Regions from separate parts of the Nonomuraea sp. NPDC049421 genome, predicted to be linked through region 3. Evidence: riboswitches for the same ligand, from Rfam matches in the RefSeq annotation. Region 3 holds a riboswitch; each other region holds the start of a gene.

Region 1 (6,963 bases), on a different contig from region 3:
CCCCGCCCACCCTGAAGAGCGGCACGAGGGCCGCCCACTCCCAGCGCTCGCGGGTGATCATGATGGTCCTGCCGCCCTTGGCCTCCTCCACGAGCCTGCCCCAGCGGGCGCGGGCGTCCTCGACCGCGAAGGGGACTCCCAGCATCGACACCATCTCGTCGTACGACGGCCGCTCACCGTGGATCATCGCCAAATCGTAAGGCGCCTTACAACTTTCCGCAATTGACCGGCGGGGCGGAACCGGGTTACCGTCCCGAGTGTGGCAAACCGATGTGAACACATTGGATTAACGAGGCTGCTGCCCCTGGCCGGGATGCGGCGCCTCGGGGCGTACGCGCCGGCCGTCACGGGCGCGGCCGTCCTCGGGCCGGTCGGCACGCTCCCGCTCGGCCGGCTGGTCACCCACGGCGGCGCGGGCCCGCTCGTCACCCTGCTGCTGGTGCTGCTCACCCAGGAGCTCTGCACGTCGCTGCTGGAGCCCGCAGGCGCCGCCGTGGCGCGGCGCATCGACGGGGTGCTGCGCCACCGGGTACGCGCCGCCGCCGCGGCCATGCCACTCGCCCGGCTCGAGACCGCCCACGTGCAGGGTGACCTGCGGCTCGCCCTGCACGGCCACCGGGGCGCCACACCCGGCACGGCGGCGGTGGCCGTGGTGGGCGAGGCGGGCCGGCTCGTCTCGGCTCTGCTCGGGGCCGCCGTCCTGGCCGTGCACATCGGCTGGCCGGCCGCCCTCGTCCTCGCGCTCGCCCTGGCCCAGAACCGGCGCATCGCGGCCATGCTCGTCGGGCCCGGGGGAGTGGAGTCACTGGCGGGCGGCCCGGCGCAGGCGCTCCTGCGGCGCCGCGCCGACTACCTGGCCGACGTCGCGGGCGGGCTCGGCGCGGCCAAGGAGGTGCGCGTGTTCGGGCTGCAGGCGTTCTTCACCGGGCGCTACTCGGCCGCCATGCGCGCCTACCTCGCGCCGCAGGCCCTGGTGCGGCGGGCCGTCGTGCGCGGCTACGCGTCGGTGCTGGGCCTGCAACTCCTCTCGGCCTCCGGTACGTTCGCCGTCCTCGCCTGGCACACCGCGGCGGGGCGGCTCGACGCGGGGGCGCCGGCCCAGTGCGTGCTGGCGGCGCTGCTGGTCTTCGCGTACGGGGCGGGCAGCCACCAGATGTTCGAGATCAGCCACGGCGCCGTCCCCCTCCAGGCCACCCTCCGCCTTCTCACACCCTCGTCCAGCGACGACACGGCCGACAAAGGGGACAAGGCTCTCGCGCTGGACGGCGTCTCCTTCGCCTACCCCGGCCGCCCGAGCCCGCTCCTGAAAGACCTGACCCTTCGCGTCCGCCCGGGTGAGCGGCTGGCGATCGTCGGGCTGAACGGCGCCGGCAAGACCACCCTGGTCAAGCTCCTCACCGGCCTCTACACCCCGTCCTGCGGCACCGTCACCAGCGGCCCCGCCGCCGTCGTCTTCCAGGACTTCGCGCGTTACCCGCTGCCGCTGCGCGACAACGTCCGCCTCGGCGACGCCGGCTATGACGGCACCGATGCCGACGTGCTCGCCGCCCTGGAGGCGGTGGACGCGCTGGACCTCGTGGCCGCGCTCCCCGCCGGCCTCGACACGCCCCTGTCGCGCGCCTTCACCGGGGGCCGCGACCTGTCCGGCGGTCAGTGGCAGAAGGTGGCGCTCGCCCGGGCCGTGTACGCCCTGCGCTCGGGCCGCCGCGTCCTCATCGTGGACGAGCCCACCGCCCACCTCGACGCCCGCGCCGAACGCGACGTCTTCGACCGGCTCCTCGACCACGCCAGGGGCCGCACGCTGGTGCTCGTCTCCCACCGCTTCGCCACCGTCAGCCGCGCCGACCGCATCGTGGTCCTGGACGGAGGCGTCATCGCGGAGGAGGGCGACCACGACCACCTCATGGCCCTGGGCGGCCGGTACGCCCGCTGGTACACCCTCCAGTCCACCCTCACCATCGGAGGCACCTCATGACCGGAGCCGCGTTGGGGGCGTTGGCGCGGGTGGCGTGGCGCATCGATCGGCGGGCGGTGGTCGTGCTGGCCGGGCTCCTGCTCGCGGGCGCCGTCAGCCACGGCCTGGTCGGGGTGTTCCTGCGGGAACTGACCGACGCCGCCACGCGTGGCCTCCTCGGACCGGCCGCCGTCCAGGCCGTGGCAGCGGGGGCGGCGCTGGCGGCAGGGGTGGCGCTGGGCCGGGCCGAGCTGGCGCTGATGCAGGAGCTGGCCGAGCGGATGGGGCTGGCGGTGCAGGAGGAGATCCTCGCGCTCACGGCGAGCCTGCCCACGATCGAGCACCTGGAACGGCCCGCGTACCTGGACAGGCTGCGCACGCTGCGCGAGGAGAGCAGGGAGCTGTACTTCGCGGTGTGGGCGCTGGCCCTGGTGGCCGAGCACGGCCTGCAGATCGGGCTGGGCGTGGCGCTGCTCGCCGCCGTGCACCCGCTGCTCCCGCTCCTGCTGGGCGCCGCCGTGCTGCCCTCACTCCTGGTACGCGGCCGCGCCGCCGCCCGCATCGACGCCGCCACGATTCGCACCGCCGAGACCGCCCGGCTGGAGCTGAGCCTGTCGGAGACGGCCACGTCCGCAGGGGCGGCCAAGGACCTGCGGCTCGGCGGTGCCGGAGAGGTCCTGGACGCGATGGCGGGACGGCACTGGGACGCGGTGTCGGCCGCGCTCGGGCGGGCGCGGCTGCGGGCGGGCCTGCTGACGTTCGCGGGCTCGGCCACGTTCCTCACGGGATACGTCGCCGCGCTCGCCCACGCCGCCTGGCTGGCCGGCCGGGGCCAGGCGACGGCGGGTGACGTGGTGCTGGTGGCCACGGTCGGCGTGCAGTTCGTCACCCAGGCCGCCCGCCTCGCCTTCCACCTCGGCTCGGCCGCCGCGGGCCGGCACGCCGCCACCCGCCTGGCCTGGCTCCGCGCCTACGCGGCCGCCCGTCATGAGCATCAAGGTGCCGCGGCGCCGCCGCCGGCGCTGCGCAGCGGCATCACGCTGGCCGGGCTCTCCTTCACCTACCCGGGGACGTCCCGCGAGGTGCTCCACGACCTCGACCTGCACCTGCCCGCGGGCGCCACGGTCGCGCTGGTCGGCACGCACGGGTCGGGCAAGACGACGCTGGTGAAGCTGCTGTGCGGGCTGCATCGGCCGTCGCGCGGCACGATCCTGGTGGACGGCCGTCCGCTCGGCGACCTCGCGCAGGACGCGTGGCAGGCCAGGGTCGGCGCCGTCTTCCAGGATCACGCCCGCTTCGAGCTGACGGCCGGCGAGACGGTCGGCGTGGGGGATCTGCCCAAGCTGCACGACCCCGCGGCGGTGGCGGGGGCGCTGGAACTGGCCGACGCCGGCCAGGTGGTGGCCGGGCTGCCCCAGGGGCTGGAGACCGAGCTGGGGGAGACGTTCGAGCACGGCGTACGGCTCTCCGGCGGGCAGTGGCAGCGGCTGGCCCTGGCCCGCGGGTCGATGCGGACGGAGCCGTTGCTGCTGGTGCTGGACGAGCCGACCGCCGCGCTGGACGCACCGGCCGAGAGCGCGGTCTTCGCCCGCTACGCCGAGGCGGCCAGGAGCCGTCCGGGAGCCGTCACGCTGCTGATCACCCACCGCTTCCCCACGGTGCGGATGGCGGACCTGATCGTCGTGCTCGGCGAAGGCCGGATCGTGCAGTGCGGCACCCATGACGAGCTCAGCGAGCTCCCGGGGCCGTACGCCGACCTCCTGACATGACGAACGCGCGCCCCGGGAAGGGGCGCGCGTTCCGCTGTCACGAAGAGGGACGCGAGGGAAGGTCAGCCGGCGTACTCGGGGTAGCCGTAGCCGACGACCTGCGACTTCGGCCGGACCCGCTCTTCGACCTTGCCGTTGCCGGTGTTGCCCTCGACGGTGGAGATGGTGCCGTCGTGGTTGTCCTTGACGACGAAGCCCACGTGCTGGATGTCGCTCAGGGACTTGCCGCCCTTCCAGGAGAAGAACACCACGGCACCCGGCTTGGCCTCGTGGCCGAAGCGCTCGTTGGCGGCGAACCACTTGGCGTGGGCGACGGTCCAGGCGTCCCAGCCGACCTGCGGGCGGGCGCCGGTCTGCTCGCCGACCCAGGACACGAACATCGAGCACCAGGCGGCGTTCAGGTAGGCGTTGCGGCTGCCGCCGTCACGGGCGACGGTCTCGGCGGCACGCTGCGAGTTGGCGTACCACTGCTGGAACTTGGTCCCGCCGCCGCTGGCGTTCTCCGAGACGCCCACCTGCGCCCTGGCTACGGCCAGGACCTGGTCGGCGGTGGCGGTGATCTTGGTTTCGTCACGCTCGCCCGCCTTGTGGGCGGCGAGCGCGCTGGCCGGGTGCTTCGCGGCGGTGGCCGCGGCGACCGCGGTGGAGGTGTCGGCGTGGGCCGCGGCGGGGACGCCGAAGGCCGAGGCCAGGACGCCGGCGCCGAGGACGGCGCGGGCGATGGTGCTCTTCGAGACAGCGGTAAGACGATGCTTGGCCATCGAGGGGGTTACTCCTTGCTTCCATGCCGCTTACCGGGTTAGCTGACGGGTTCGGGCGTGGAAGCTGCCCTACGGCACCGAAGTGCCGATTCACCCCAAAGGACATGGGTCCCCGGTTCCGCACGTGGCGGATTCAGCGGTCACAGGACGATCCTGTGATGTGTCGTGCGATGGTCTGACATAGCCGGACAAACCGGACGTATGCCTCAAGATGCCCATAAGGTAATACATGAGGCAAGAGGATTACAAATCCATAAAAGTAAAGTCAGCCGAGCTGACTGCGCGCCTCGGCCAGAAGCCCCATCATGGCAAGGGATTCGTCAAGCGGCATGATCGAGGATTCGGTCCTGCCTTCGGCCGTGGCGGCGCGGACTTCGCGGAGCTCTCCGGCGTAACCGTTGTCGGCCGGGTCGAGCACGTGCTCTTCCGGCTCCATCGCCGGCCCGGAGAGCACGATCCGCTGCGGTGCCCAGAACGGTGCCTGGATGTCCGCCCGCATCTGGGTACCTACAACACTGGCCCCGTTCGGGTAATTCCCGAGCAATGAGGTGGCCACGAGAGCGTGCCGCCCGCCGGGGTAACGCAAGACGCCGGCCGCCTCCGCGTCAACGCCGTTCGGGGCCAGGGAGCCGGTGACGTGCAGGTCGGTGGGCATGCCCAGGATGAACTGGGCCAGCCCGAACGGGTAGATCCCCAGGTCGAGCAGGGCGCCGCCGCCCAGCTCCGGAGCCCACAGGCGGTGCGCCGGGTCGTACGGATGGGCGAAGCCGAAGCTCGCCTGCACCGACCGGATCTCCCCGAAGCGCGGATCCTCCTTGATGCGCCTGATGAGCGGGTTGAACCGCATCCACATGGCCTCCATCAGGAAGACCCCGGCCTCGCGGGCCAGCCGCACCATCTTCTCCGCGTCGTCCACGGTCGCGGCCAGCGGCTTCTCGCACAGCACCGCCTTGCCCGCCGCGATGGCGGCCGCGGCGACCTGCAGGTGCTGGGCGTGCGGGGTGGCCACGTAGATCGCGTCCACCGCCGGGTCGGCGCACAGCTCCTCATAGGACCCGTACGCCGACTCGGCGCCCAAGGTCGACGCCAGGGCCTGCGCCCTGGCCAGGTTCCTGCTTCCTACGGCGGCCACCCGCATGCCGGGCTCCGCCACGATCGCCGCACCCACGGTACGGGCGATGCCGCCGGTGGCGGCTATTCCCCAAGTGAAATCTCGCACGCCGGCGATCGTATACGGAAGGCAAATATGGGCTTATGTCGGTAGTGCCGGAAATATCAGGAATGTCGTTTTGTCACATCCGTCACTCGAACGAGTCGGGGTCGGGCCCGAGCCGCTGCCCCCGGCTGAGCGCCCCGATGGCCGCGAGGTCCTCGGCGTCCAGGATGAAGTCGAAGACGTCGATGTTCTCGGCGATCCGCGCCGGCGTCACCGACTTCGGGATCACCACGTTCCGGAGCTGCAGGTGCCAGCGCAGCACGATCTGCGCCGGCGTCTTGCGGTGCTTGTCGGCCAGCACCCGCAGCGCCGGGTCGTCGAGCAGCCCCCTGCCCTGCCCCAGCGGGCTCCACGCCTCGGTGAGGATGCCGTTGGCCTCGTGGAACTCGCGCATCTGCCGCTGCTGGAAGTAGGGGTGGAGCTCGATCTGGTTGATGGCGGGGACGATGTCGGCCTCGTCCATGAGCCTGGTGAGCGTCTCGACGGTGAAGTTGGAGACGCCGATGGCCTTGGCCCGGCCGTCCCGGTAGATCTTCTCCATGGCCTTCCACGCCTGCACGTACTTGTCCTGCCGCGGCATCGGCCAGTGGATGAGGTAGAGGTCGACGTAGTCGAGGCCGAGCCGGGCCAGCGACTCGTCGAAGGCGGCCTCGGCGCGGGCGTGCTCGCCGTTGGCCAGCTTGGTCGTGACGAACACCTTCTCCCTGGGCAGCCCGCTGTTGCGCACCGCCCGGCCCACGCCCTCCTCGTTGCCGTAGGCGGCGGCCGTGTCGATGTGCCGGTAGCCGGCCTTGAACGCGGTCGTGACCGCCTGCTCGGCCTCCTCGGCAGGTACCTGCCAGACGCCATAACCGAGCTGCGGGATCTGCACGCCGTCCGTGTTGAGCATGAGCGAGTTCATACCCTCCATTGTTCACGCCGCGTTCCTGGCGGCTTAAGCCGGGCGGGCTAGCTTGAAGCGGTCGTGAACGGCCCATCACCTGGGAGGGCAGGAGTGGTCGAACAGGCGTCGGCCTGGGTGGAGTCACCGCTCCAGATGCTGTGCGCCGTCGAGGCCCACCACGCCGGGCTGCTCGGCCCGGCCACGGCGGTCGTGCCGCGCGCCGGCCTGCGCCCGCTCAAGGCCACCCGGCGCGAGCTGCGCTCGATGGCGCTGCCCGGCGGGCTGGAGCTGGCCGAGCCGCGCGAGCGCATGCCGCGCCGCGCGCTGGCGGTGGGCGACGCCTTCTCGGGACGGGTGCAGCTGCGCTGGCTGCTGTCCAG
Region 2 (6,963 bases), on a different contig from region 3:
GCCGGTCGCCCGGCGCCAGGTGAATCCGCATGATCGCCTTACCGAACGTGCGCCCGCGCCGTGAATGAGCCCACCAGTCGTAACCGGCATAAGCGAACCCGGCCACCGCCCAACCGATCACCCCGGGCAGCCGGCCACCGAACACCTCCGACATCCCGACAGTCCGCAAGAAGCCCCACAGCGTAATGAACAGAATGTAATAGAAGACCCCGAAGACGAGCGCTTCAATGAAGCGGGCGGCCAGGCGTTCCCACCATTCAGCGGGGCGGGCCTGCGGTCCTGGCGGTGTCCCGGCCATATCTCCCACCTCACGTGTTCGCAGCGCACGGGGGACTCTGACCATTTTCACCGGGGGACGCGGACATAACACAAGGGCCGGCGCAGAGCCGGCCCTTGTGTCGCCCTGAAGGGCTACCTGACCTTGACGACCACGGTCTTGCCGAACTTGTCGCCGAACGTCTGGTGCAGCGGCTTGTCCCAGAGCTGCGACGCGCCGTTGAGCGCGTAGATGAGCCCCGCGATCATCGGGCCCAGGATCGGCACCCAGTAGAAGATGTAGCCGCCCACCGTCAGCAGGGCGCGCTTGAGTGCGACGTCGGTCGGCACGCCGTCGGGCTGCAGCTGCCCGCCGACCTGGACGACCTTGATGCCCAGCGCCATCTTGCCGACGGTCTGGCCCTTCATCTTCGTCAGCAGGAAGTCGTAGAGCAGATAGACGATGGTGACGACGATCGAGACGACCACGTAGTACAGGATCCCGAAGGTCAGCCCGCTCGTGAGGCCCGTGATCGAGCTGTAGGAGGGGTACAGCGGCGCCAGCAGGAGCTGCACCACGTACAGCACGATGCCGAAGATGACGCCGTCGAGGAACCTGGCGAGCAGGCGCTGCCACCACTCGGCGAGCGGCGCGGGCGCACCGGGCGGCTGGACGCCGACCGGCTGGCCGTAGGGCTGCCCGTAGCCGGGCTGCTGGCCGTAACCGCCCTGGCCGTACGGCTGGGGCTGCCCGTAGCCGGGCTGCTGGCCGTACTGCTGCTGGGGGTCGTAGCCCTGCTGGCCGTAGGCCTGCTGCCCGTAGCCGGGCTGCGACTGCTGCTGCTGGCCGTAACCCTGCTGCTGGCCGTAGCCCTGCTGGGCGTCGTAGCCCTGCTGGCCGTAGCCAGGCTGCGACTGCTGCTGCTGGCCATAGCCCTGCTGGCCGGACGGGGGCTGCTGGCCGTAGCCGTGCTGCTGGCCGTAGTCGGGCTGGGACGGCTGCTGCTGGCCGTAGCCCTGCTGCTGGCCGTAGCCCTGCTGGGCGTCGTAGCCCTGCTGGCCATAGCCCTGCTGGGGGTCATAACCCTGCTGCTGACCGTAGCCGGGCTGCGACGGGGGCTGCTGTCCGTACTGGGGCTGCTGGCCATAGCCCGGCTGGGACTGCTGCTGCTGACCGTAGCCCTGCTGCTGCTGGGGGTCGTAGCCCTGCTGGGGGTAGCCCTGCTGCCCGTAACCGGGCTGCGACTGCTGCTGCTGACCGTAGCCCTGCTGGCCCTGCTGGCCGTACTGGGGTTGCTGGCCGTATGAGGGCGGCTGCTGGCCGTACTGGGGTTGCTGCTGGCCATAGCCGTACTGCTGTTGCTGTTGCTGTCCGTACTGGGGCTGCTGCCCGTAGGCGTCGTCCGCCCGGTAGCCGACCACAGTGACGTCCGGGTCGGGCTCGCCGGGGTGGCGGCCCGCGTTCTGCTGCCCGTAAGGGGTGCCGGGTGCAGAATTCTCGCCGGATTCGTCCTGTGGATACGGCGGCTGTCCGGTGCTCACCGTGTCACCTCGCTTCGAGTGCGCATGTGGCACGTGTCAGGACACATGCCTGTGCCGCCCAACGTATCGACATAGGTATCAACAATCACCTTTCCATCTGGTCAAGGTCCGCGTCACCCGATGTCAGATGCAGCAGCATGCGGGTGTTGCCCAGGGTGTTCGGTTTGACGTGTTCCAGGTCGAGGAACTCCGCGACACCTTCGTCGTACGAGGCCAGCAGTTCGGCGTACACCTCGGGTGAGACCGGCGTGCCCTGAATCTGGCGAAAGCCCAGTCTTGCGAAGAAGTCGACCTCAAAAGTCAGACAGAACACACGCCGCAGACCTAGATCATTCGCCTGCTGTATCAGCGCCGAGACGATCCGATGGCCGACGCCCATGCCACGGCACTGCGGGTCCACGGCCACGGTACGGACCTCCGCGAGGTCCTCCCAGAGCACGTGGAGCGCACCGCAACCGACGACCTGCCCGCCCCGTTCGGCCACCCAGAACTCCTGTACGTCCTCGTACAGGGTGACGGTGGCCTTCTTCAGGAGCCGCGAGCCCGTGCCCGCCCCCGCGTAGGTGTCCACAAGCCTCCTGATGTCCCGCACATCGGGCGTGCGGGCGCGCCGGACCACCACCGCGGTCTCGGCTGCTGTCAGTTCGGCCACCTGCTCCATGGCCCTCCAGGGTACAGATGTCATTACGGCTCGGCCCTAACTCCCACGTCTCGGCCCATGCTGTTACAACTCGTGCTCATCCGAGCACGCGCTCTGAGCAGGCCCGCGAGTCACCAGATCGGGCGGCAAATCCGTCATAAGTTGCGTTTCGTACGGCCAGGCACGAGATCACCTTGTGACTCTTCGGTTGTGAAACCTCTACAGAGTCGGCAGTTCTGGTTGAGCACGAACCCGGAGTGCATTAGTGTCCAGCGACGATGTTCCCCGCGTGTCGCGCGCGGGCGACACGCCTAATCCTCCGCGAGGAGGAGCCGGGGAACCGCCGGTGACGCCCCCCAGCGCCACCACCGGGGTGAATCCGCAACGTCCGGTAGGGCTGCTCCGGCCCGAACCCGTCAGCTAACCCGGCAGGCGTCGACGAGAGGAGCTGGTTGGTGAAGCGCACGCGCAGGCGTGAGAGGACGACCGCGGGCGAGCACGCCCGCCGTCCGCAACGTGCCTCCCGGCGGTCGCGTCTGCTCGGTGTAATAAGTGTCACACTGGCCACCTTTTTGGTCGCCGCCCCCGTCGGCTCCGCCTCCGCCGACCCCAAGCCCTCGCTCCAAGACCTGGCCAAGCAGGTCGAGAAGATGCACACCGAGATCGAGACGCTGGCCGAGGAGTACAACAGCCAGCGGGAGAAGCTCAAGAGCGCCAAGAGGGCCGCTGACGCCGCGAAGAAGACCCTGGCCACCAGCGAGGCCGACCTCGCCGCCAAGCGCGCCAAGGCCGCCGCACTGGCCGAGAACGCCTACATCACGGGCGGCCTCAGCCGCGCCCTCGCCTTCGCCACCTCCGACGACCCCGACGAGTTCCTCGACCGCGCCGCCACCACGTACGTGCTGGAGCAGCAGCAGGGCGAGGCCGTCAACCAGGTCACCAAGGCCAGGGAGGCCGCCGAGCGGGCCAAGGCGGGCGCCGCCAGCCGCATCAAGGAGGTCGAGAAGCTCATCTCCGACCTCGACAGCAAGCGCGACAAGATCACCACGCTGGTCACCAAGGTCGAGAGCAACCTCTTCAGGCGGGCGCTCGGCGAGGCGGGCCGGCCCGGCACCCGGGCCCAGCGCGTCAACCTGCCCATCGTGGGCAGCGGCAAGGCCGCCCAGGCCGCCAGGTGGGCGCTCACGCAGCAGCTCAAGCCGTACGTGTGGGGCGCGGAAGGCCCCAGCTCCTACGACTGCAGCGGCCTGGTCATGGCCGCGTACCAGCAGGTCGGCATCTCGCTGCCGCACTACACCGGCAGCCAGTGGACGGCGGGCCGCCACATCGACCGCTCCGAGCTGCGCCCGGGCGACCTGGTCTTCTTCTACAGCGACCTGCACCACGTGGGCATCTACCTCGGCGGCGGCATGATGGTGCACGCCCCGCGGACCGGCGACGTCGTCCGCATCGCCTCGATCGAGCGGCGGCCCTTCGCCGGCGCGGTGCGCATCGCCGACTGAGCCGCCCCGACCGAGCCGCCCCGACCGAGCCGCCCCGACCGAGCCGCCCCGACCGAGCCGCCCCGACCGAGCCGCCCCGACCGAGCCGCCCCGACCGAGCACGCAGGAGCCCGCTCTGGCAGGGGCCGCCCCGCGAGGTCCGCAGAAGGCCCTACAGAGGCCCGCAGGGCCCGCCCCACACGAGCCCGTCGCCGGTGATCAGATCAGCTGGCGGCGGGCCGCCCAGGCCACGGCCTCGATCGCCGTGGCGACGCCGATGCGGTCGCAGATGCCCCGCAGTCTCCGGCGAACGGTACGGCCGCTGATGTCAAGCCGTCTGCCCACCCGATCGACCGTGACCCCTTTCGCCAGCTCCGACAGCAATGCGAGGTCCGCATGGCTGAGTTCAACACCTTCAGTGAGCACTTCCATCGGGAGCCCTCCCCCCCAACAGCAGAACGTGGGCCTCTCGACCGGACCCAGGTTGCTCCTCGCAGACCGTAAACGCATCCTGGAAAGGTCGTCAAGCATGACAACCGTGTGGCTTGACCAGCGCTATTGACATGATCCGAAATATGTGACGCCCTGGCGATAAAGCACTACAGAACGCCGCCAAATAACAGGCCCGCACAACGCGAAAATCGGCGCTGAACGCCTTTCGATCTTTCTCTTCGCACCCATGAGAAACCGCCCGGCCGACGTACGGGCAGCACGACGGAACGGCCGGTCGGCGAGGTGTTCCAGGGCGGCGCGGCCTCGTCGCGGGCCGGCTCGCGACGGCAGCCCCTGGCCACGCGGCAGAGCCGCCCGCGCCTGCGCGCCCGACCTGCCTGCGGGCCCGCGAACTTGACCAGATGCTTACAGACGATCAGATGTCGGAAAGCGGGCCGACCAGAATGCGGTTCGGCGCAGGCGTCCAGAAGGTCCTGGCCGCGCACGCGAAACGGCTTCGGCGCAGGCGTCCAGAAGCGCCGTGACCACGCACGCGAAACGGCGGCGCCGCCCTCAGGGCAGCGCCGCCGCACATGTGCTCAGTGGCTGGGCTCAGTGGCTGGGCTCAGTGGCTGGGCTTGACCAGCGGGAACAGGATGGTCTCGCGGATGTTCTTGCCGGTGAACGCCATGATCATCCGGTCGATGCCGGCGCCCATGCCCCCGGTCGGCGGCATGGCGTACTCGAGCGCCTGCAGGAAGTCCTCGTCGAGCTGCATGGCCTCGAGGTCGCCGCCGGCGGCCAGCAGCGACTGCTCGACCAGCCTGCGCCGCTGCTCGATCGGGTCGATCAGCTCGGAGTAGGCGGTGCCGAGCTCGGTGCCGAACCCGATGAGGTCCCACTTCTCGGTCAGCAGCGGGTTGTCGCGGTGCTGGCGGGTCAGCGGCGAGGTCTCCAGCGGGTAGTCCATGACGAACGTCGGCTGCACCAGCGTGTGCTCGACCAGCGCCTCGAACAGCTCCTGCACGAGCTTGCCCGAGCCCCACTTCGGGTCCCAGTGGACCTCGCGGCGGTCGGCCAGCTTGCGCAGCTCCTCAAGAGTGGTGGATGTGGTGATCTCCTCGCCCACGGCCTGCGAGACCGCGCCGTAGAGCGTGATGCGCGGCCACTCGGCGATGCCGAGGTCGATCTCCTGCCCGTCGTGCACGACCACCGTGGTGTCGAGCGCGGCCACCACGGCCTTCTGGTACATGCGCTGGGTCAGGTCGGCCATGTCGTTGTAGTCGAGGTAGGTGCCGTAGGCCTCGAGCATCGTGAACTCGGGGTTGTGGGTCGAGTCGGCGCCTTCGTTGCGGAAGTTCCGGTTGATCTCGAAGACCTTCTCGATGCCGCCCACCACGAGCCGCTTGAGATAGAGCTCGATCGCGATGCGAAGGTAGAGCTCCATGTCGTAGGCGTTGATGTGGGTCTTGAACGGCCTGGCCGCCGCGCCGCCGTGGATCGGCTGCAGCATCGGCGTCTCGACCTCGAGGTAGCCCTCTTCGTGCCAGAAGTCGCGCACCGCGCGCACGGTGGCGCTGCGGACCCGGGCCATCTTCCTGGCCTCGTCGTTGACGATGAGGTCGACGTAGCGCTGGCGCACCCGCGCCTCGGGGTCGGTGAGGCCGATGTGCTTCTCCGGCAGCGGGCGCAGGCACTTGGCGGTGATCTGCCAGCTGTCGGCCAGGATGGACAGCTCGCCGCGCCGCGAGGTGATGACCTCGCCGCTCACGCCGACGTGGTCGCCCAGGTCGACGTCGCGCTTCCAGCTCGCCAGCGACTCCTCGCCCACCTTGTCGAGGGAGATCATCACCTGCAGATCGCCGTCTCCGTCGCGGAGGGTGGCGAAGCAGAGCTTGCCGCCCACGCGGTTGAGCATGACGCGCCCCGCGACCGCGACCCTGTCGCCGGTCGAGGTGTCGGGCTCCAGGCCCTGGTATTTCTCCCTGACCTCGGCGTTGGTGGCCGTGCGTGGGAAATTCACCGGGTAAGGGTCGACGCCCTCGCTGCGAAGGCGGTCGAGCTTCTCCCTCCGGATGCGCATCTGCTCGGGAAGTTCGTCGCTCACAACATCAAAGGGTAGGGGATATGGCGAACTGCAAGGGCTCGTCGGCCTGCTGTAGATCCTCTGCAAGAGCCCTGGCTTACCAATATCTCACGAGCTCAGGGGGGAGCCGGTAGGGAGCCGGCCCAGGGAGCTCAAGGAGAGAAGATGTTCAAGAAGATCGCCACAGGGCTCCTGGCCGCCGCCGCGACGACCGCTCTCGCCCTGTCACTTCCCACCGCCGCTCAGGCCTCCAGCTTCGACCACCACCGGGACTCCTCCGACAGCTGGGGCCCCGTCCACGCCAAGTTCGGCCTGGCCAAGGCCGAGGGCTGGATCGGCGTCGACTGGAACCGGCGCGGCACCCACAACGAGGTCAGCGTCGCCGGCCGCCTCTACGACCGCGACAACCGCACCTACCGCCGCGGCGGCAAGTGCGCGTTCGTCACCTTCCAGGCCCGCGAGTTCCGCAGCGGCTGGGACACGGTCTACACCGACAAGTACTGCGGCTACCCCGGCTTCGAGCGCTT
Region 3 (6,963 bases):
CCAGACCCGTTCCGTCTGGTTTGCTGCTGCGCCGACTGAGTCGCGCCTAAGTTACGAATTGGTAGGTTTAGCACTAGCTCACCCGCCACTTCTGTACTATTTCGCCCCAGATGTAAATCCTGGGGAGGGCGATACAGTGAGGTTTGGCCGGGTGCCGATGGCCGCGGGTCTCGCGTTCGGACTGATGCTGACTCCGATGGGAGAGGCCCTCGCTGATCCCCAGCCCACGCTGGCCCAGGCGAAGGCCAAGCTGGAGAAGCTCAACGACAAGGCGGACAAGGTCGTCGACCGGTACAACACCGCCACCGAGCGCTACAAGAAGGCCAAGAGCACCTACTCCTCGCTCGACACGAGCTACAAGCGCAAGCTGGCCACCGTCGCCGACCTGCGCGCCCAGGTGGCCGGCATGGCCGTCGACAGCTACAAGCTGGGCGAGGACATCACCTCATGGCCCGGCATCTTCGGCTCGAACGATCCTCAGGGCCGCCTGTCCGGGCTCGCCGTGGCCGGGCAGCTCTCCCAGGAACGCCTGCAGAAGCTCGCCGCCTTCGACCGGGAGAACCGGGGGCTGAAGATCGAGCGGGACAAGGCGCAGAAGGCGCTCAAGTCCGCTGACAAGGAACGCGACGCCGTCCAGAAGGAACGCTCGGAGATCCTCAAGCTGATCGCGCAGCAGAAGAAGCTGCTGAAGAAGCTGGGGGCGTACAACCCGGGCAACCCCAACAGCACGGGCATCAAGTACACCGGGCCGGCGTCGGGGAGCGGGGCGGCGGTGCTGCGGTTCGCGTACGCGCAGGTCGGCAAGCCGTACGTGTTCGGCGGCACCGGGCCGGGCGGGTACGACTGCTCGGGTCTCACGCAGGCGGCCTGGCGGGCCGCCGGGGTCTCGCTGCCCCGGACGACGTGGCAGCAGTGGGCCTGGGGCCAGAGCCGGCGGGTCTCCCTGGACGCCCTGCAGCCCGGCGACCTCATCTTCTCCGAGGGCCTGGGACACGTCAGCATTTATGCGGGCAACGGGCAGATCGTCCACGCGCCGCAGACCGGCGACGTCGTCAAGGTCGTCAAACTCTCCGCCTACGGCCGCAACCTCGTCGGCGCCATCCGCCCGTAACCCGGCTCCCGGCTCCCGGCTCCCGGCATCCGGCATCCGGCTCCCGGTATCCGGGTGATTCGGCCGCTTAAGCCCGGCCGCGAAGGTTTTGGTCTGGCTGCGTAAGCCCCGGCGGTTCGGCCGCCGGGGCTTACTGCGTGACAGCGGGGGTTTCGGCCTGGCGTCGGCTCTTGGCGATCGCGTCTGGCACGCCCCTCATCGCAGTCGCGTTCAGCATCAGCGCTCTGCGCACGCGGTGGCCGCTCGGCTGTGATCCGTGTCGCAGCTCTTCTACGAAGATCTATAGTTGGCGGGCTCCTTGATCAACCTGGGCGCGATGGGCTTGACCTCCTGATCGGTCACTACTAGGGAGAGTCGTACAAAGGGTGGATTTTTCGGGGCGACGTCCCTCGCGTCCGGTCGGCAAGCGGGGCGAGAAGGGTGTTCGCGTTTGTGACTGGTGTGACTCCTGTGACTACTGGGACCTGACAAAAGCCCGCGAAAGCAAGTGTGAGTGAGGTCACATTTTGGTCACAAGACCTGGGGTTCCAGCAGGGGTTTCAAGTCTGACAAATCCTGCTATCTGATCTTTACAGGGCCATTCACGCTTTGCCGATCCTTGACCCTTCGGCGTAGCTTCTGGCGTCGTCGCGGTGAACAAGCCATGTCGCCGCGAACCGGCATCGGTCCCTCCCGATGTGAGACAGATAAAAATCCGCCGGTCGGCCCTGATATCCCCATCGCACTTCTGATCGGGGTGCCGACCTGCCGAATCCGTGCAGCCAGGAGGCACGGAGCCGGGGACCCAGCGATCCCACGTTCCCCGAGGGATCAGGGGTGAATCGGCGCGCCCATCGCGCCGTAGGGCGACTTCCACGCCCGAATCCGTCAGCTAACCCGGTAGGCGTTCGTGGAAGACACAAGGAGAAATCCTGTCTAACTCCCTGCAGAACCCCCGCCTGTCCCGCCTTGCCCTGAGTGGTGTTGCACTCACGATGACCGTGACGGCCGGAGGTATGGTCCTCCATGCCCCGGCGGCTCAGGCGGCGACGACCCGCGAGACCAGTGCGGCGGCCGGCACGACGGTGAAGGCGGCGACCACCGCCCGCACCACGGCGTCGGCGAAGGCCCGTAAGAGGGCCGCCAAAGCCGCCCGGCAGAAGGCGAGGGCCGGCAAGGCCGTCGCCGTGGCCAAGAAGCAGATCGGTGACCCGTACCGTTACGGGGGCACAGGACCTGGTGCGTTTGACTGCTCAGGCCTCGTCCAGTTCGCCTGGAAGAAGGCCGGCGTCAAACTCCCGCGCGTGGCGAGCAGCCAGTTCGTCCGCACGAGGAAGAAGGTCTCCTGGCGCCATCTCAAGCCAGGTGACCTGATGTTCTTCAACGGGCTCGGCCATGTGGGCATGTACGTCGGCAAGGGCAAGATGATCCATTCACCGCGGACAGGTGAACGGGTACGCATCGACAAGCTGAGCGGATGGCGAAGGTCGTCCTTCGTCGGCGCCGTCCGTCCCGGCGTGTGAAGAAGCCCCGTCCGGATCCTCCCCGATCCGGACGGGGCTCTCGCGTTCCCGAGCTTCACCTCGCGGGGTGCGTACGGGTGCTCTCGCGTTCCCGGCCCTTGACCCGCAAGGCAGCGCATACGATCGGGCACTGTGTCCGAGCAGGTGAGCCGACGAGCCGCGGTGACCGGGCTGGTGCTCCTCGCCGTCTCGGCCGCCGCCCCGCTGCCTGACGCGCCCGTCCTGCCCGCGCAGGCGCGCGACCTGTGGCCGGGGCCCCACGTCGTACGCCGCGGCAGGTGGTCCACCGTCGTGGGCCACGACGCCGGGTTCGACGCCGGGTTCGACGCCGCGGGGCTCGACGAGCTGGCGCGCGCGGCCGACACGGCGGGCCGGCGGGTGTCGGCGGTGCTCGCCCGCCCCGTACGTCCCCTGATCGTCGTCCCGGCCGACGCCCGCGAGGCCGCACGCCTGGCCCGGGTGGGCGGGGTGGACGGGCTCGCGGCGGTGGCCGACGGCGCACGGGTGATCGTCGTCCCCGAGGCGTTCGCCACCCTCAACCCCGTCGGCAGGGACGTCGTCCTCGCCCACGAGCTCACCCACGTCGTCGCCGGCACCGACGGACTGCCCGTCTGGCTGTACGAGGGTTTCGCCGACTACGTCGCCTACCGAGACGCCGGACTGCCCGTGGCGACGGCCGCCGCCGAGCTGGCCGCCGAAGTGCGCGCCGGGCGGCTCCCGACCGTTCTGCCCGGACCTGCGGCTTTCGCGGCGGACGGGGGTGACCCGGCCGGGCTCGCGCGGGCGTACCAGGAGGCGTGGCTGGCGTGTCGCTTCCTCGCTGACCGGTTCGGTGAGGGGACCCTGGTGAGGCTCTACCGTGCGGCCCGCGTGGACGGGGCCGATCGGGCACTCGCCGCGCTCGGGCTCTCCGTCGCGACGCTGACCGCGCGGTGGCGCGCGTACGTGCGGGATCAGCTCGTGTGAAGGGGAGGCAGATGAGCGAACGACAAGACCCGGACGACCGGGAGACGAACCACGCCCCGGAGGAGGAGGCCCGAGAAGCGGAGGGCGCCCTGACAGCGGTGGGCGCCTCAGGCGCACCGGCCACGGAACCCGCCGCGAGTGATCCGCCGATCAGCGGGCCGAACCAGGGGAAGGCCCGCAGCGGCGGGCCGGACAGCGGAGCGGCCGGCGGGCCGGACGGCGCGGGCGCCGGGGGCGGGGGGAAGGGTGCGGGGATGGACGAGCGGGGGGTGACCACGCCGGCGCTGCGCCGTCAGGCGGGCGTGGCGCTGGCGCTGCTGGGCATCGTGATCATCGCCGTGGCCGCGTTCACCACACCGTGGCACGTCCTGACGGGCGGCCCGCCCGACCCGGCGCGCGACTTCACCGCCGCCCAGATCGCCAGGGGAGAGGCGTTCGACGCGGCGACGAGCCTGCCGAGCTACCTCTCGCTCGCGCTCACCCTCATCTTCGCCGGCCTGCTGGTGGCGACCCCGTTCGGGGCGAAGGTGCTGGGCGTGCTGAAGGGCCCGTGGTGGCTGCGGGTGATCATCGGCACCGTGGTGATCACCGCGATCGTCGAGGCACTCAGGTGGCCGCTCGGCATGTGGTTCGAGACGATCATGCGCGAGTACGGCCTGTCCACCCAGGACTGGGCGGGCTGGACGGCGGACCGGCTGAAGAACCTGGGCGTGGAGACGGTCCTGCTCAGCCTCATGCTGCTGGTCCTGGTCGCGCTGGCCCGCCACGTGCGGCGCTGGTGGATCCCGGCGGCGCTGGGGGCGTTCGCGTTCACGGTGGCGGCCTCGTTCGTCTACCCGGTGGTGTTCGAGCCGCTGTTCAACGAGTTCACCCCCATGCAGCAGGGCACGCTGCGGACGAACCTGCTCGACCTGGCCGCGCGCGACGGCGTGCCGGTGGAGGACGTGCTGGTGGCCGACGCCTCACGCAGGACGACGGCGCTCAACGCGTACGTGTCGGGCTTCGGCGCCACGCGCCGCATCGTCGTCTACGACACGCTGCTCAAGGCCCCGCAGCGCGAGGTGGAGCTGGTCGTGGCGCACGAGCTGGGCCACGCCAAGTACGACGACGTCCTGCACGGCACGCTCATCGGCGCGCTCGGCTCGGCGTTCGGCGCGATCCTGCTCTACCTGGTGTTCGACCCGCTGCGGCGGCGGACGAAGGTCACCTCGATCACCGATCCGCGGGCGGTCGGCGCGCTGCTGGGGCTGATGACGATCGGCGGGTTCCTGCTGGGCCCGGCCCAGAACCTCATCAGCCGGCACATCGAGGCCAGGGCCGACGTGCACGCGCTGGACCTGACGCGGGACCCGGCCACGTTCATCGCCATGCAAAAACGCCTGGCAACGACCAACATTTCCGACTTGACGCCAAATGCGGTGGAATATGTGCTCTATGCCTCCCATCCGTCGAGTCCCGAGCGCATCGCCATGGCCCGCGTATGGGCCCGGCTGAACGGCGTGCCCATCCCGTGACGCCTTCCGCCGTGCTCTTCGTCACGAACGACTTCCCGCCCCGCACGGGCGGGATCCAGTCGTTCGTGCACGGGCTCGCGCTGCGCACGCCGGGCGTGACGGTCTACGCCCCCGCCTGGCCGGGCAGCGCCGAGTTCGACCGGCGCCAGCCGTTCCGCGTCGTGCGGCACCCCACGCGGCTCATGCTGCCCGTCCCGGCCGTCGCGCGCACGGCGGCCGGGCTGGTGGCCGCGCACGGCGTGCGGACCGTGGTGTTCGGGGCGGCGGCGCCGCTCGGCCTGCTCGCCCCGCGGCTGCGCGGGGCGGGCGCCGAGCGGGTGGTGATGCTCACCCACGGCCACGAGGCGTCGTGGGCGAGCGCGCCGGGCTTCCGCTCGGTGCTGCGCAGGATCGGCGGGCACGCGGACGTGGTGACGTACCTGGGGGAGTACACCCGCGCCAGGCTGGCTCCCGTCATCCCGCCGGGCAAGCTCGTCAGGCTCGCGCCCGGCGTGGACGCCGAGCAGTTCCAGCCCGCGGCGGGCGCGCCGGTCAGGGCCCGGCTGGGCCTCGGGGAGCGGCCCGTGGTGGTGTGCGTGTCGCGGCTGGTGCCGCGCAAGGGCCAGGACCGGCTCATCGCCGCCTGGCCGCGGGTGCTGCGCTCGGTGCCGGACGCGGTGCTGCTGCTGGTGGGCGGCGGCCCGTACCGGCGGCGGCTGGAACGGCTGGCGGGCGGGCACGAGTCGATCAGGTTCACCGGCACGGTCCCCGCCGCCGACCTGCCCGGCTACTACGCGGCGGCGGACGTCTTCGCGATGCCGTGCCGCACCCGGCTACGAGGCGTGGACGTGGAGGGCCTCGGCATCGTGTTCCTGGAGGCGTCCGCGACCGGCCTGCCGGTGGTGGCGGGCCGGTCGGGCGGGGCCCCCGACGCCGTACGCCCCGGCGAGACCGGCCTGGTCGTCAACGGCGAGAACCCCCGCGAGATCGCGCAGACCGTCGTCGAGCTGCTCACCGACCCCCAGAAGGCCCGCAAGATGGGCGCGGCCGGCCGCGACTGGATCACCGGCGAGTGGACCTGGGACGAGGTCGCCGCCCGCTTCCGCGCCCTGCTCTAGCTCTCACCCCTTCGTCGAGCCCAGCGTGAGCCCGGCCACGAACTGCTTGTGCAGGAGCTGGAAGACGATCAGCGTCGGCAGCGCCACCAGCATCGACCCGGCGGCCAGCAGGTTGTAGTCGGTGAAGAACTGGCCCCGCAGGTTGTTCAGCGCCGAGGTGACCGGCAGCTTGTCGCCCGACGACATCAGCACCAGCGCCCACAGGAAGTCGTTGTACATCCAGGTGAACTGCAGCGTGCCGAGCGCCGCCAGCGCGGGCCGGCACAGCGGCAGCGTCAGCGTCCAGTAGCGCCGCCACACCCCGGCGCCGTCCACCAGCGCCGCCTCGGAGATCTCCTCGGGGATCGTGCGCATGAAGTTGGCCAGCACGAAGACGCAGAAGCCGAACTGGAACGCCACGTGGATGAGGATCAGCCCCAGGTAGGAGTCGTAGAGCGACTGCGAGTCCGACAGCCACACGGGCAGCGGGACCAGCGTGTAGAGGGTGTAGAGCGGGGTGATGAGCACCTGCGGGGGCAGCAGGTTGCCCGCGGTGAACACGATCAGCAGCGTCCTGCGCCCCGGGATGCGCAGCCGGGCGATCGCGAACGCCGTGAACGAGGCCGTCAGCAGCGTCACCAGCACGCCGGGCACCACGATGTACAGCGTGTTGAGGTAGTAGCGGGGCAGCTCGGCCTGTGTCCACGCCTCCGCGTAGTAGGTGAGCGTCAGGCTCTCCGGCAGCGAGAAGTAGCCGAGGCGGGCGGTCTCCTCGTACGGCCGCAGCGAGGCGT
Region 4 (6,963 bases), on a different contig from region 3:
GCGCGACCGTGCACGCGAGCCCCTCCCCCGCGACCGGGGCGGGCAGCAAGGTGCTGGCCGACGACCCCGACTCGCCCGGCAGCCTGGGCATCGCGATCAGCGAGGCGGTGGAGGTGGCCGGCGCGAACCCCGACGCCCGCTACGCGCTCGGCTCGGTGCTCAACCACGTGCTCATGCACCAGACGGTGATCGGCGAGGAGGCGCTCGCGCAGCTGCCCGAGATGCCGGACCTGGTGATCGGCTGCACCGGCGGCGGCTCGAACTTCGCGGGCCTGTCGTTCCCGTTCCTGCGGGAGAAGCTGGCGGGGCGGCTGGCGACGGAGTTCAGGGCGGTCGAGCCGGCGGCCTGCCCGTCGTTCACGCGCGGCGCGTACGCCTACGACTTCGGCGACACGGCCGGGTTCACGCCGCTGCTGAAGATGCACACGCTGGGCCACTCGTTCGTGCCGGACCCGATCCACGCGGGCGGCCTGCGCTATCACGGCATGTCGCCGCTGCTGTCGCACATGTACGAGCTGGGCCTGTTCGAGGCGGTGACCCGGTCGCAGCGGGAGTGTTTCGCGGCGGGCGTACGGTTCGCGCGCACCGAGGGCATCCTGCCGGCGCCCGAGCCCACGCACGCGCTGGCGGAGACCATCGCCGAGGCGCTGAGCTGCAAGGAGAGCGGCGAGGAGAAGGTGATCCTGACGGCGCTGTGCGGTCACGGCCACTTCGACCTGGCCGCCTACGACCGCTACCTGGCCGATGAGCTGGAGGACTACGCGCTGCCGCAGGAGCGCATCGACCTGGCGCTCACAGAACTGCCTGGACAGGGGCTGCCCGGATAGGCCGCCGGGTGGCCGCGCGGGCGGCCGCGCGGGCGGCCACCCGGCAGGTCACGCGCAGGTCATCGCGCAGGTCATCGCGCGGTGGGACGCTTGCCGTGGTTGGCCTTCTTCTTCTTGCGCGCCTTGCCCTTACGTGCGCGTCTGGCCATGAGCTCGCCTCCGCTTGATCGGCACCGGTTGGGCCTTCAACGTCTCCCGGCACGCTGACCAGCGCAAGCGTTCCGCACGAACTAACATTCCCCAACAAATCCGTGTCATAATTTGGTGGAATGTGTTGGAAGGAGCGGGTGTGCTCGCACAGCAGCGTCAGCAGGCGATCCTCGAACGCGTCCGCAGCAACGGCGGCGTACGGGTGGCCGACCTCGTACGCGAGCTCGGCGTCTCCGACATGACCATCAGGCGCGACCTCGAGGTGCTGGCCGAGCGCGGCCTGCTGGAGAAGGTGCACGGCGGCGCGACCGCGCTGGGCCCCGGCTCGACCGAGGAGCCCGGCTTCACCGCCAAGTCGGCCCGCCAGCAGCAGGAGAAGGAGGCCATCGCCCGGCAGGCGGCCACGCTCGTCCGCCCCGGCACGGCCGTCGCGCTGTCGGCGGGCACCACCACGTGGGCGCTGGCCCACCACCTGATCGGCGTGCCCGAGCTGACCGTGATCACCAACTCGATCCCGGTCGCCGAGGTCTTCCACCGCAACCCGCGCGCCGACCGCACGGTCGTGCTGACCGGTGGCGTGCGCACGCCGTCCGACGCGCTGGTGGGGCCGGTCGCGGTGGCCGCGATCCGCCGCCTGCACGTCGACACGCTCTTCCTCGGCGTGCACGGAATGAGCGTGCGGGCCGGGTTCACCACGCCCAACCTGCTGGAGTCGGAGACCGACAGGGAGCTGGTGGCGGCGGCGACCCGGCTGGTCGTCCCCGCCGACCACACGAAGTGGAACACCGTGGGCATCAGCACGATCGCGGAGCTGAGCGAGGCCGACGTGGTCGTCAGCGACGCGGGCCTGCCCGAGGAAGCACGCACTGAGCTGGCCGAACGGGCCGGCGAACTGATCATCGCGGAGGGCTCGTGAAGCGCACCATCACCCATCTCGCCGACGGACGGGAGCTGATCTACTTCGACCGGCGCGACGACGCCGACAGGAGCGCGATCGACCGCCGGCCGCTCGAGCCCCGGCCGCCGGCCTCCGAGCTGCGCTACGACCCGCTGACCGAGGAGTGGATCGCGATCGCGGGGCACCGGCAGACGCGGACGTTCCTGCCCACGGGCGGCACGGCCGAGTGCCCGTTGTGCCCGTCGAGCGACGAGCGGTCGACGGAGATCCCGTCGTACGACTACGACGTGGTCGTGTTCGAGAACCGCTTCCCCTCTTTTTCCGGAAATTTCGGGACTTATGAGGATGTCGGTGGGCTGAGTGAGGTCCGGCCGGGAGTGGGGCGGTGTGAGGTGGTGTGCTTCACCTCCGACCACGACTCCTCCTTCTCCAGGCTCTCCGACGACCAGGTGGAGCTGGTCATGGAGGCGTGGGCCGACCGCACGGCCGAACTGTCCGCCATCGAGGGCGTCGAGCAGGTCTTCTGCTTCGAGAACCGGGGCGAGGAGATCGGCATCACCATCGCCCACCCGCACGGCCAGATCTACGCCTACCCGTACGTCACGCCCAGGACGAAGCTGCAGCTCGGCGCGGCGCAGCGGTACAAGGGCAACCTGTTCGCCGACGTGCTGGCCGCCGAGCGCGCCGCGGGCACGCGGGTGGTGGCCGCGAACGAGCTGTGGACGGCCTTCGTGCCCGCCGCGGCGCGCTGGCCGTTCGAGGTGCACGTGTATCCGCACCGGCAGGTGCCCGACCTGGCGGCGCTGACGGAGGCGGAGCGGGCCGCGTTCGCGCCGCTCTACACCTCGGTGCTGCGGGCGTTCGACGGGCTGTTCGGGGTCGTGATGCCGTACATCTCGGCCTGGCACCAGGCGCCGGTGCGTACGGGGAGGGAGCTGGCGTACCTGCACCTGGAGCTGTTCAGCATCAGGCGGGCGCCGAACAAGCTCAAGTACCTGGCCGGCTCGGAGTCGGCGATGGGCGCGTTCGTGAACGACGTACGCCCGGAGGAAGCGGCGCGGCTGCTCCGGTCACAGATAGATCACTAATAGATTTCTACTTAAGGTCGCATGACTCGTGATCTACCACTAATATCCCCATATGCGGCGGCCATAACCCGGCCGACCGCCCGCCTAATCCCGGGCGCGTCGCCCGGGAGCCGGGGACCCAATCCGCACCTTGGGGTGAATCCGCGACAGCGGTAGGGAGCTCCATGCCCGAACCCGTCAGCTAACCCGGCCGGCAGAGGGAGAGGAACTCTTACGTGGCGGCTTCGTCCCCCGCGAAACTTGCCATCGGTCTCGTCACCGCCGCCGCCCTCGCCATCCTCCCGGCGAACGTCGCGACGGCCGCGCCCAAACCGACCGAGTCCGAGCTCCGCGCCCAGCTCAAGCAGCTCAACAACAAGGTCGACAAGCTCATCGAGAAGTACAACCTGAAGCGGGTCGAGCTGGCCGAGGCGCAGGAGGCCGCCAAGAACGCGCAGGCCAAGCTGGCCGCCGCCGAGCAGACGCTGGCCGCGGCCGAGCAGCGGGTCGCCGAGATCGCCCGCCTGCGCTACCAGAACGTCGACCCGTCGCTGCCCGGCTTCATGCTGCCCAGCAACGGCGGCAGCGCGGCCCTGCTCGAACAGCTCACCGCCGAGCAGCAGGCCGTCGTGCAGAGCGTGGCCAAGGCCCGCGACGAGCGCAAGAAGGCCAGCGAGGAGGCCGCCGCGCTGACGGCCAAGATCAAGTCGGACGCCGCCACGGTCGCCGGCCGGCGCCGCGAGGCCGAGGACGTCATCAAGGACATCGAGAAGAAGCTGCAGGACCTGGTGCCGGTCGCCACGGGCCGCAAGTCCAACGGCACCTGGGCGCCCGAGCTGCCCGGCGGCACCGACAACATCACCCCGCGTACGCGGCTGATGAAGGCCCAGGTGGAGAAGAACTTCGCGCTGCCGTTCACGGTGGGCTGCTTCCGCGGGGGCGCCAGCGGCGAGCACCCGCTCGGCCGGGCCTGCGACTTCATGATGAGCACCGGCGGCAGCATGCCCTCGGCCGCCAACAACGCGCTCGGCGACCGCATCGCGGAGTGGGCGCTGCAGAACAAGGACAAGCTCGGCGTGAAGTACGTGATCTGGAAGCAGCGCATCAACTCCGGCAGCGGCTGGCGCACGATGTCCGACCGCGGCAGCATCACCGAGAACCACTACGATCACGTGCACATCTCGATGAACTGAGCAGGTGCAGGGTCAGGGCGGTTCAGGCGCGCGCGGGACGAGCAGACCCCGGTTGAACGCCTCGGTGACGGCGGCGGCACGGTCTCCCACGCCGAGCTTGGCGTAGATGTTGAGAAGGTGGCTCTTGACCGTGGCCTCGGTGATGAACAGCCGGGCGGCCGCCTCACGGTTGGTGTTCCCGGCCGCCACGAGTTCGAGGACCTCAAGCTCACGCCGGCTGAGCAGCTGCGGCGCGGGCGTCCTGACCCGGTTCATCAGCCGTGCGGCCACCGAAGGGGACAGCACGCTCTCGCCCTTGGCGGCGGCCCGCGCGCCCCGCAGCAGGTCCTCCCGGGGAGAGTCCTTGAGCAGGTAGCCGGTCGCACCCGCCTCGATCGCCGGAAGAACGTGGGTGTCGGTGTCGTAGGTCGTCAGAACCAGCACACGCGCGGTGACGCCGAGCCTGGTCAGCTCAATGATCGCGGACAGCCCGTCCATGCCGGGCATGCGCAGGTCCATCAGGATCACGTCGGGCTGGAGCTCCCTGGCGAGCCGTACGGCTGAGGCGCCGTCCTCGGCCTCCCCCAGCACCTCGAATCCGGGCGCGGAGGCGAACATGCTGCTCAGCCCGTCCCTGACGACCGGATGGTCGTCCGCGATCACCAACCGGATCGGGGTCCCGGCCGCCGCCTCGGCCCTGTGATCTGTCATGCGTGGCTCCCGGCCGGCAGGGTGGGGATGCAGGCCGAGATCCCGGTGCCGGCGCCGGGCTCGGACTCGATCTGCAGAGTGCCGGACAGTCCTTCGACGCGCTGCCGCATGATGGTCAGGCCGAATCCGCCACTGGGGGACGGCGGCCGTGACCCGCCGCCTGTGGCCGTGCCGGCTTCGGGACCGGGCGGATCGAAGCCCTTGCCGTCGTCACGCACGTCCAGCGCGACCGCGTTCTCCAGGTAGGACAGTGTGACCCCGACCCTGGTCGCGTCCGCGTGCCTGGCCACGTTGGCCAATGCCTCCTGTGCCGTGCGCAGCAGCGCGAACTCGGCCTCGGGTGTGATGGGCCGTACCGTGCCGGTCGTCGTGACGTGAACGGTGAGCCCGTGCAGCTTCGACCACCGGTCGGCGACGTCGGCGAGCGCGTCGCTCAGGCGTGCGGTCCGCAGATGCTCGGGCCGGAGCGCGTCGACCGAGCGCCGCGCCTCGGCCAGGCTCTCCCTCGCCAGGTTCTTGACGGCGTCGAAGGGCCGGCGCCACGGCGCCGGGACCTCGTGCATCTGCTCGGCAGCCTGGAGCTGCGCGATGATGCCGGTGAGCCCTTGGGCCAGGGTGTCGTGGATCTCGCGGGCCATCCGCTGGCGTTCGTCGAGCACGCCCGCCTCCCTGGCCTGGGCGAGCAACTGGGCATGCAGGCCGGCGTTCTCGGCGAGCGAAGCCTCCAGCAGCCGGTTCGTCCGGCTCAGCTCTTCGAGGGTCTGCTCGCGCCGCTCCTCCTCCTTCTCGGCGAGCCGCAGGACCCAAGCGCAGGCGCACATCATGGCGATGTTGAAGGCGACGATGGTCACGAGCATCGTCAGGCCGAACACGTCCGTCTTGGGGATGCCGGAGGCCTGCGCCGTACCGGCAAGGACCGCCGTGGCGGCGACGCCCAGCAGCCGCCACGGCCAGCGCAGGACCGTGAAGGAGTAGATGTAGGGGGCAGGGGTGAAGAGCCCGAAAACGGGGTGACGGGCCACCAGAACAGCGGTGATCACGAGCAGCCCCGCGACGAACACCCCCATGATTCGCGGCCGGTCCCACCAGCCGGGACGCAGGGTGAACATGCCGAGCATCCACGCGGCCGCCAGCCCGCACAGGCCGAGGTCGAGGAGCAAGGACGCGCCCGCCTGGTCCTCCGCGAACAACAGGATCGCGACGAGGAGCACCAGCAGCGCGTACGGCACCACGTTGACCAGAAAGAACGGCGGCTGGTGCGGACTCTTCCTGTTCACGACTCCCTCTCCCCGCCGGATTCTATTCCCGGCCTCTGTCCCCGGCCTCTGTCCCCAGCGCCTATTCCCAGCGGAACCAGCGCACCGCGACGAACGCGCACACCACCGCGTAGGCCGCCAGGGTCAGCAGCGGCACGGCGGAGGGAAAGTGACCCTGGTACGCGTCCTGGAACGCCCCCATGCCCGCGCCGAGCGGAGTGTAGTGGGCGATGTTCCGCAGCAACGGCGGCATCAGCGAGATCGGTATCCAGAGTCCGGCGAAGAACATCATCGGGAAGAACAGCACCGTACCGATCGCCGTGGCCGGGCCGCGCCCGGGCGCGAGGGCGGTGATCAGCAGGCCGATCGCGAGCAGCGCGGCCGCCGCGAGCAGCCAGGCGAGGGTGAAACCGAGAAGGTGCTTCGGCAGGCCGACGCCGAAGCCGAACCCGGCCACCGCGAGGAACAGGACCATGCCGACGGCCGCTATGGCGAAGTTGGCCGCGAGCTGGGCGGCGAGCACGCGGGCCGGGCCGACCGGCGTGGTCCGCATGCGCCGCAGCACGCCGTTCTCCCGGTATCCCGCGAGCGTGGTCGGCAGGGAGGTCGTGGCCAGGATGGCCAGATTGAACAGGATCAAGACAGGGACGTAGAGGTCGAAGTACGTCAGGCCGCCGCCGTCCTCCACGGCCTCCCGCAGATCGGGCACGCTACCGAGGATGATCAGCAGGACCAGCGGGAAGCCGATACCCCAAAGAGGGCCGACCTTGTCTCTGATGCACAACGTGCTCTCGGCCTCGATGAGCCGCCACGTGGCGGAACCTCGTCCGGCGGTGACGGTGGGTGCGGCGCTGTGCTGGGCTGACATGGGCATGAGGTCCT

Evidence for each region. A riboswitch is a leader RNA that binds a small molecule or an ion and turns the genes downstream of it on or off. The one in region 3 is predicted to bind cyclic di-AMP.
Region 1: linked by a shared signal. The riboswitch ahead of AB0K18_RS16195 (CHAP domain-containing protein) and the one ahead of AB0K18_RS02005 (C40 family peptidase) in region 3 are both predicted to bind cyclic di-AMP.
Region 2: linked by a shared signal. The riboswitch ahead of AB0K18_RS41235 (C40 family peptidase) and the one ahead of AB0K18_RS02005 (C40 family peptidase) in region 3 are both predicted to bind cyclic di-AMP.
Region 4: linked by a shared signal. The riboswitch ahead of AB0K18_RS12045 (hypothetical protein) and the one ahead of AB0K18_RS02005 (C40 family peptidase) in region 3 are both predicted to bind cyclic di-AMP.

The regions. Positions count from the first base shown of each region.
Region 1 is NZ_JBFAQA010000008.1:150,713-157,675, forward strand. It holds gene AB0K18_RS16180 (hypothetical protein) at 1-187, opposite strand, end outside; gene AB0K18_RS16185 (ABC transporter ATP-binding protein) at 314-1,975, shown strand; gene AB0K18_RS16190 (ABC transporter ATP-binding protein) at 1,972-3,723, shown strand; gene AB0K18_RS16195 (CHAP domain-containing protein) at 3,786-4,484, opposite strand; cyclic di-AMP (ydaO/yuaA leader) riboswitch at 4,497-4,633, opposite strand; gene AB0K18_RS16200 (Gfo/Idh/MocA family oxidoreductase) at 4,750-5,703, opposite strand; gene AB0K18_RS16205 (aldo/keto reductase) at 5,786-6,601, opposite strand; gene AB0K18_RS16210 (hypothetical protein) at 6,695-6,963, shown strand, end outside.
Region 2 is NZ_JBFAQA010000034.1:54,246-61,208, forward strand. It holds gene AB0K18_RS41220 (RDD family protein) at 1-298, opposite strand, end outside; gene AB0K18_RS41225 (RDD family protein) at 412-1,797, opposite strand; gene AB0K18_RS41230 (amino-acid N-acetyltransferase) at 1,883-2,458, opposite strand; cyclic di-AMP (ydaO/yuaA leader) riboswitch at 2,736-2,887, shown strand; gene AB0K18_RS41235 (C40 family peptidase) at 3,010-3,939, shown strand; gene AB0K18_RS41240 (LuxR C-terminal-related transcriptional regulator) at 4,138-4,350, opposite strand; gene lysX (bifunctional lysylphosphatidylglycerol synthetase/lysine--tRNA ligase LysX) at 4,976-6,457, opposite strand; gene AB0K18_RS41250 (hypothetical protein) at 6,602-6,963, shown strand, end outside.
Region 3 is NZ_JBFAQA010000001.1:436,428-443,390, forward strand. It holds gene AB0K18_RS01995 (NYN domain-containing protein) at 1-50, shown strand, start outside; gene AB0K18_RS02000 (C40 family peptidase) at 197-1,111, shown strand; cyclic di-AMP (ydaO/yuaA leader) riboswitch at 1,847-2,012, shown strand; gene AB0K18_RS02005 (C40 family peptidase) at 2,107-2,613, shown strand; gene AB0K18_RS02010 (hypothetical protein) at 2,746-3,579, shown strand; gene AB0K18_RS02015 (M48 family metallopeptidase) at 3,591-5,093, shown strand; gene AB0K18_RS02020 (glycosyltransferase family 4 protein) at 5,060-6,190, shown strand; gene AB0K18_RS02025 (carbohydrate ABC transporter permease) at 6,194-6,963, opposite strand, start outside.
Region 4 is NZ_JBFAQA010000005.1:360,140-367,102, reverse strand. It holds gene AB0K18_RS12060 (TrpB-like pyridoxal phosphate-dependent enzyme) at 1-827, shown strand, start outside; gene AB0K18_RS12055 (DeoR/GlpR family DNA-binding transcription regulator) at 1,117-1,893, shown strand; gene galT (galactose-1-phosphate uridylyltransferase) at 1,890-2,963, shown strand; cyclic di-AMP (ydaO/yuaA leader) riboswitch at 3,035-3,173, shown strand; gene AB0K18_RS12045 (hypothetical protein) at 3,179-4,135, shown strand; gene AB0K18_RS12040 (response regulator transcription factor) at 4,148-4,825, opposite strand; gene AB0K18_RS12035 (sensor histidine kinase) at 4,822-6,102, opposite strand; gene AB0K18_RS12030 (ABC transporter permease) at 6,164-6,949, opposite strand.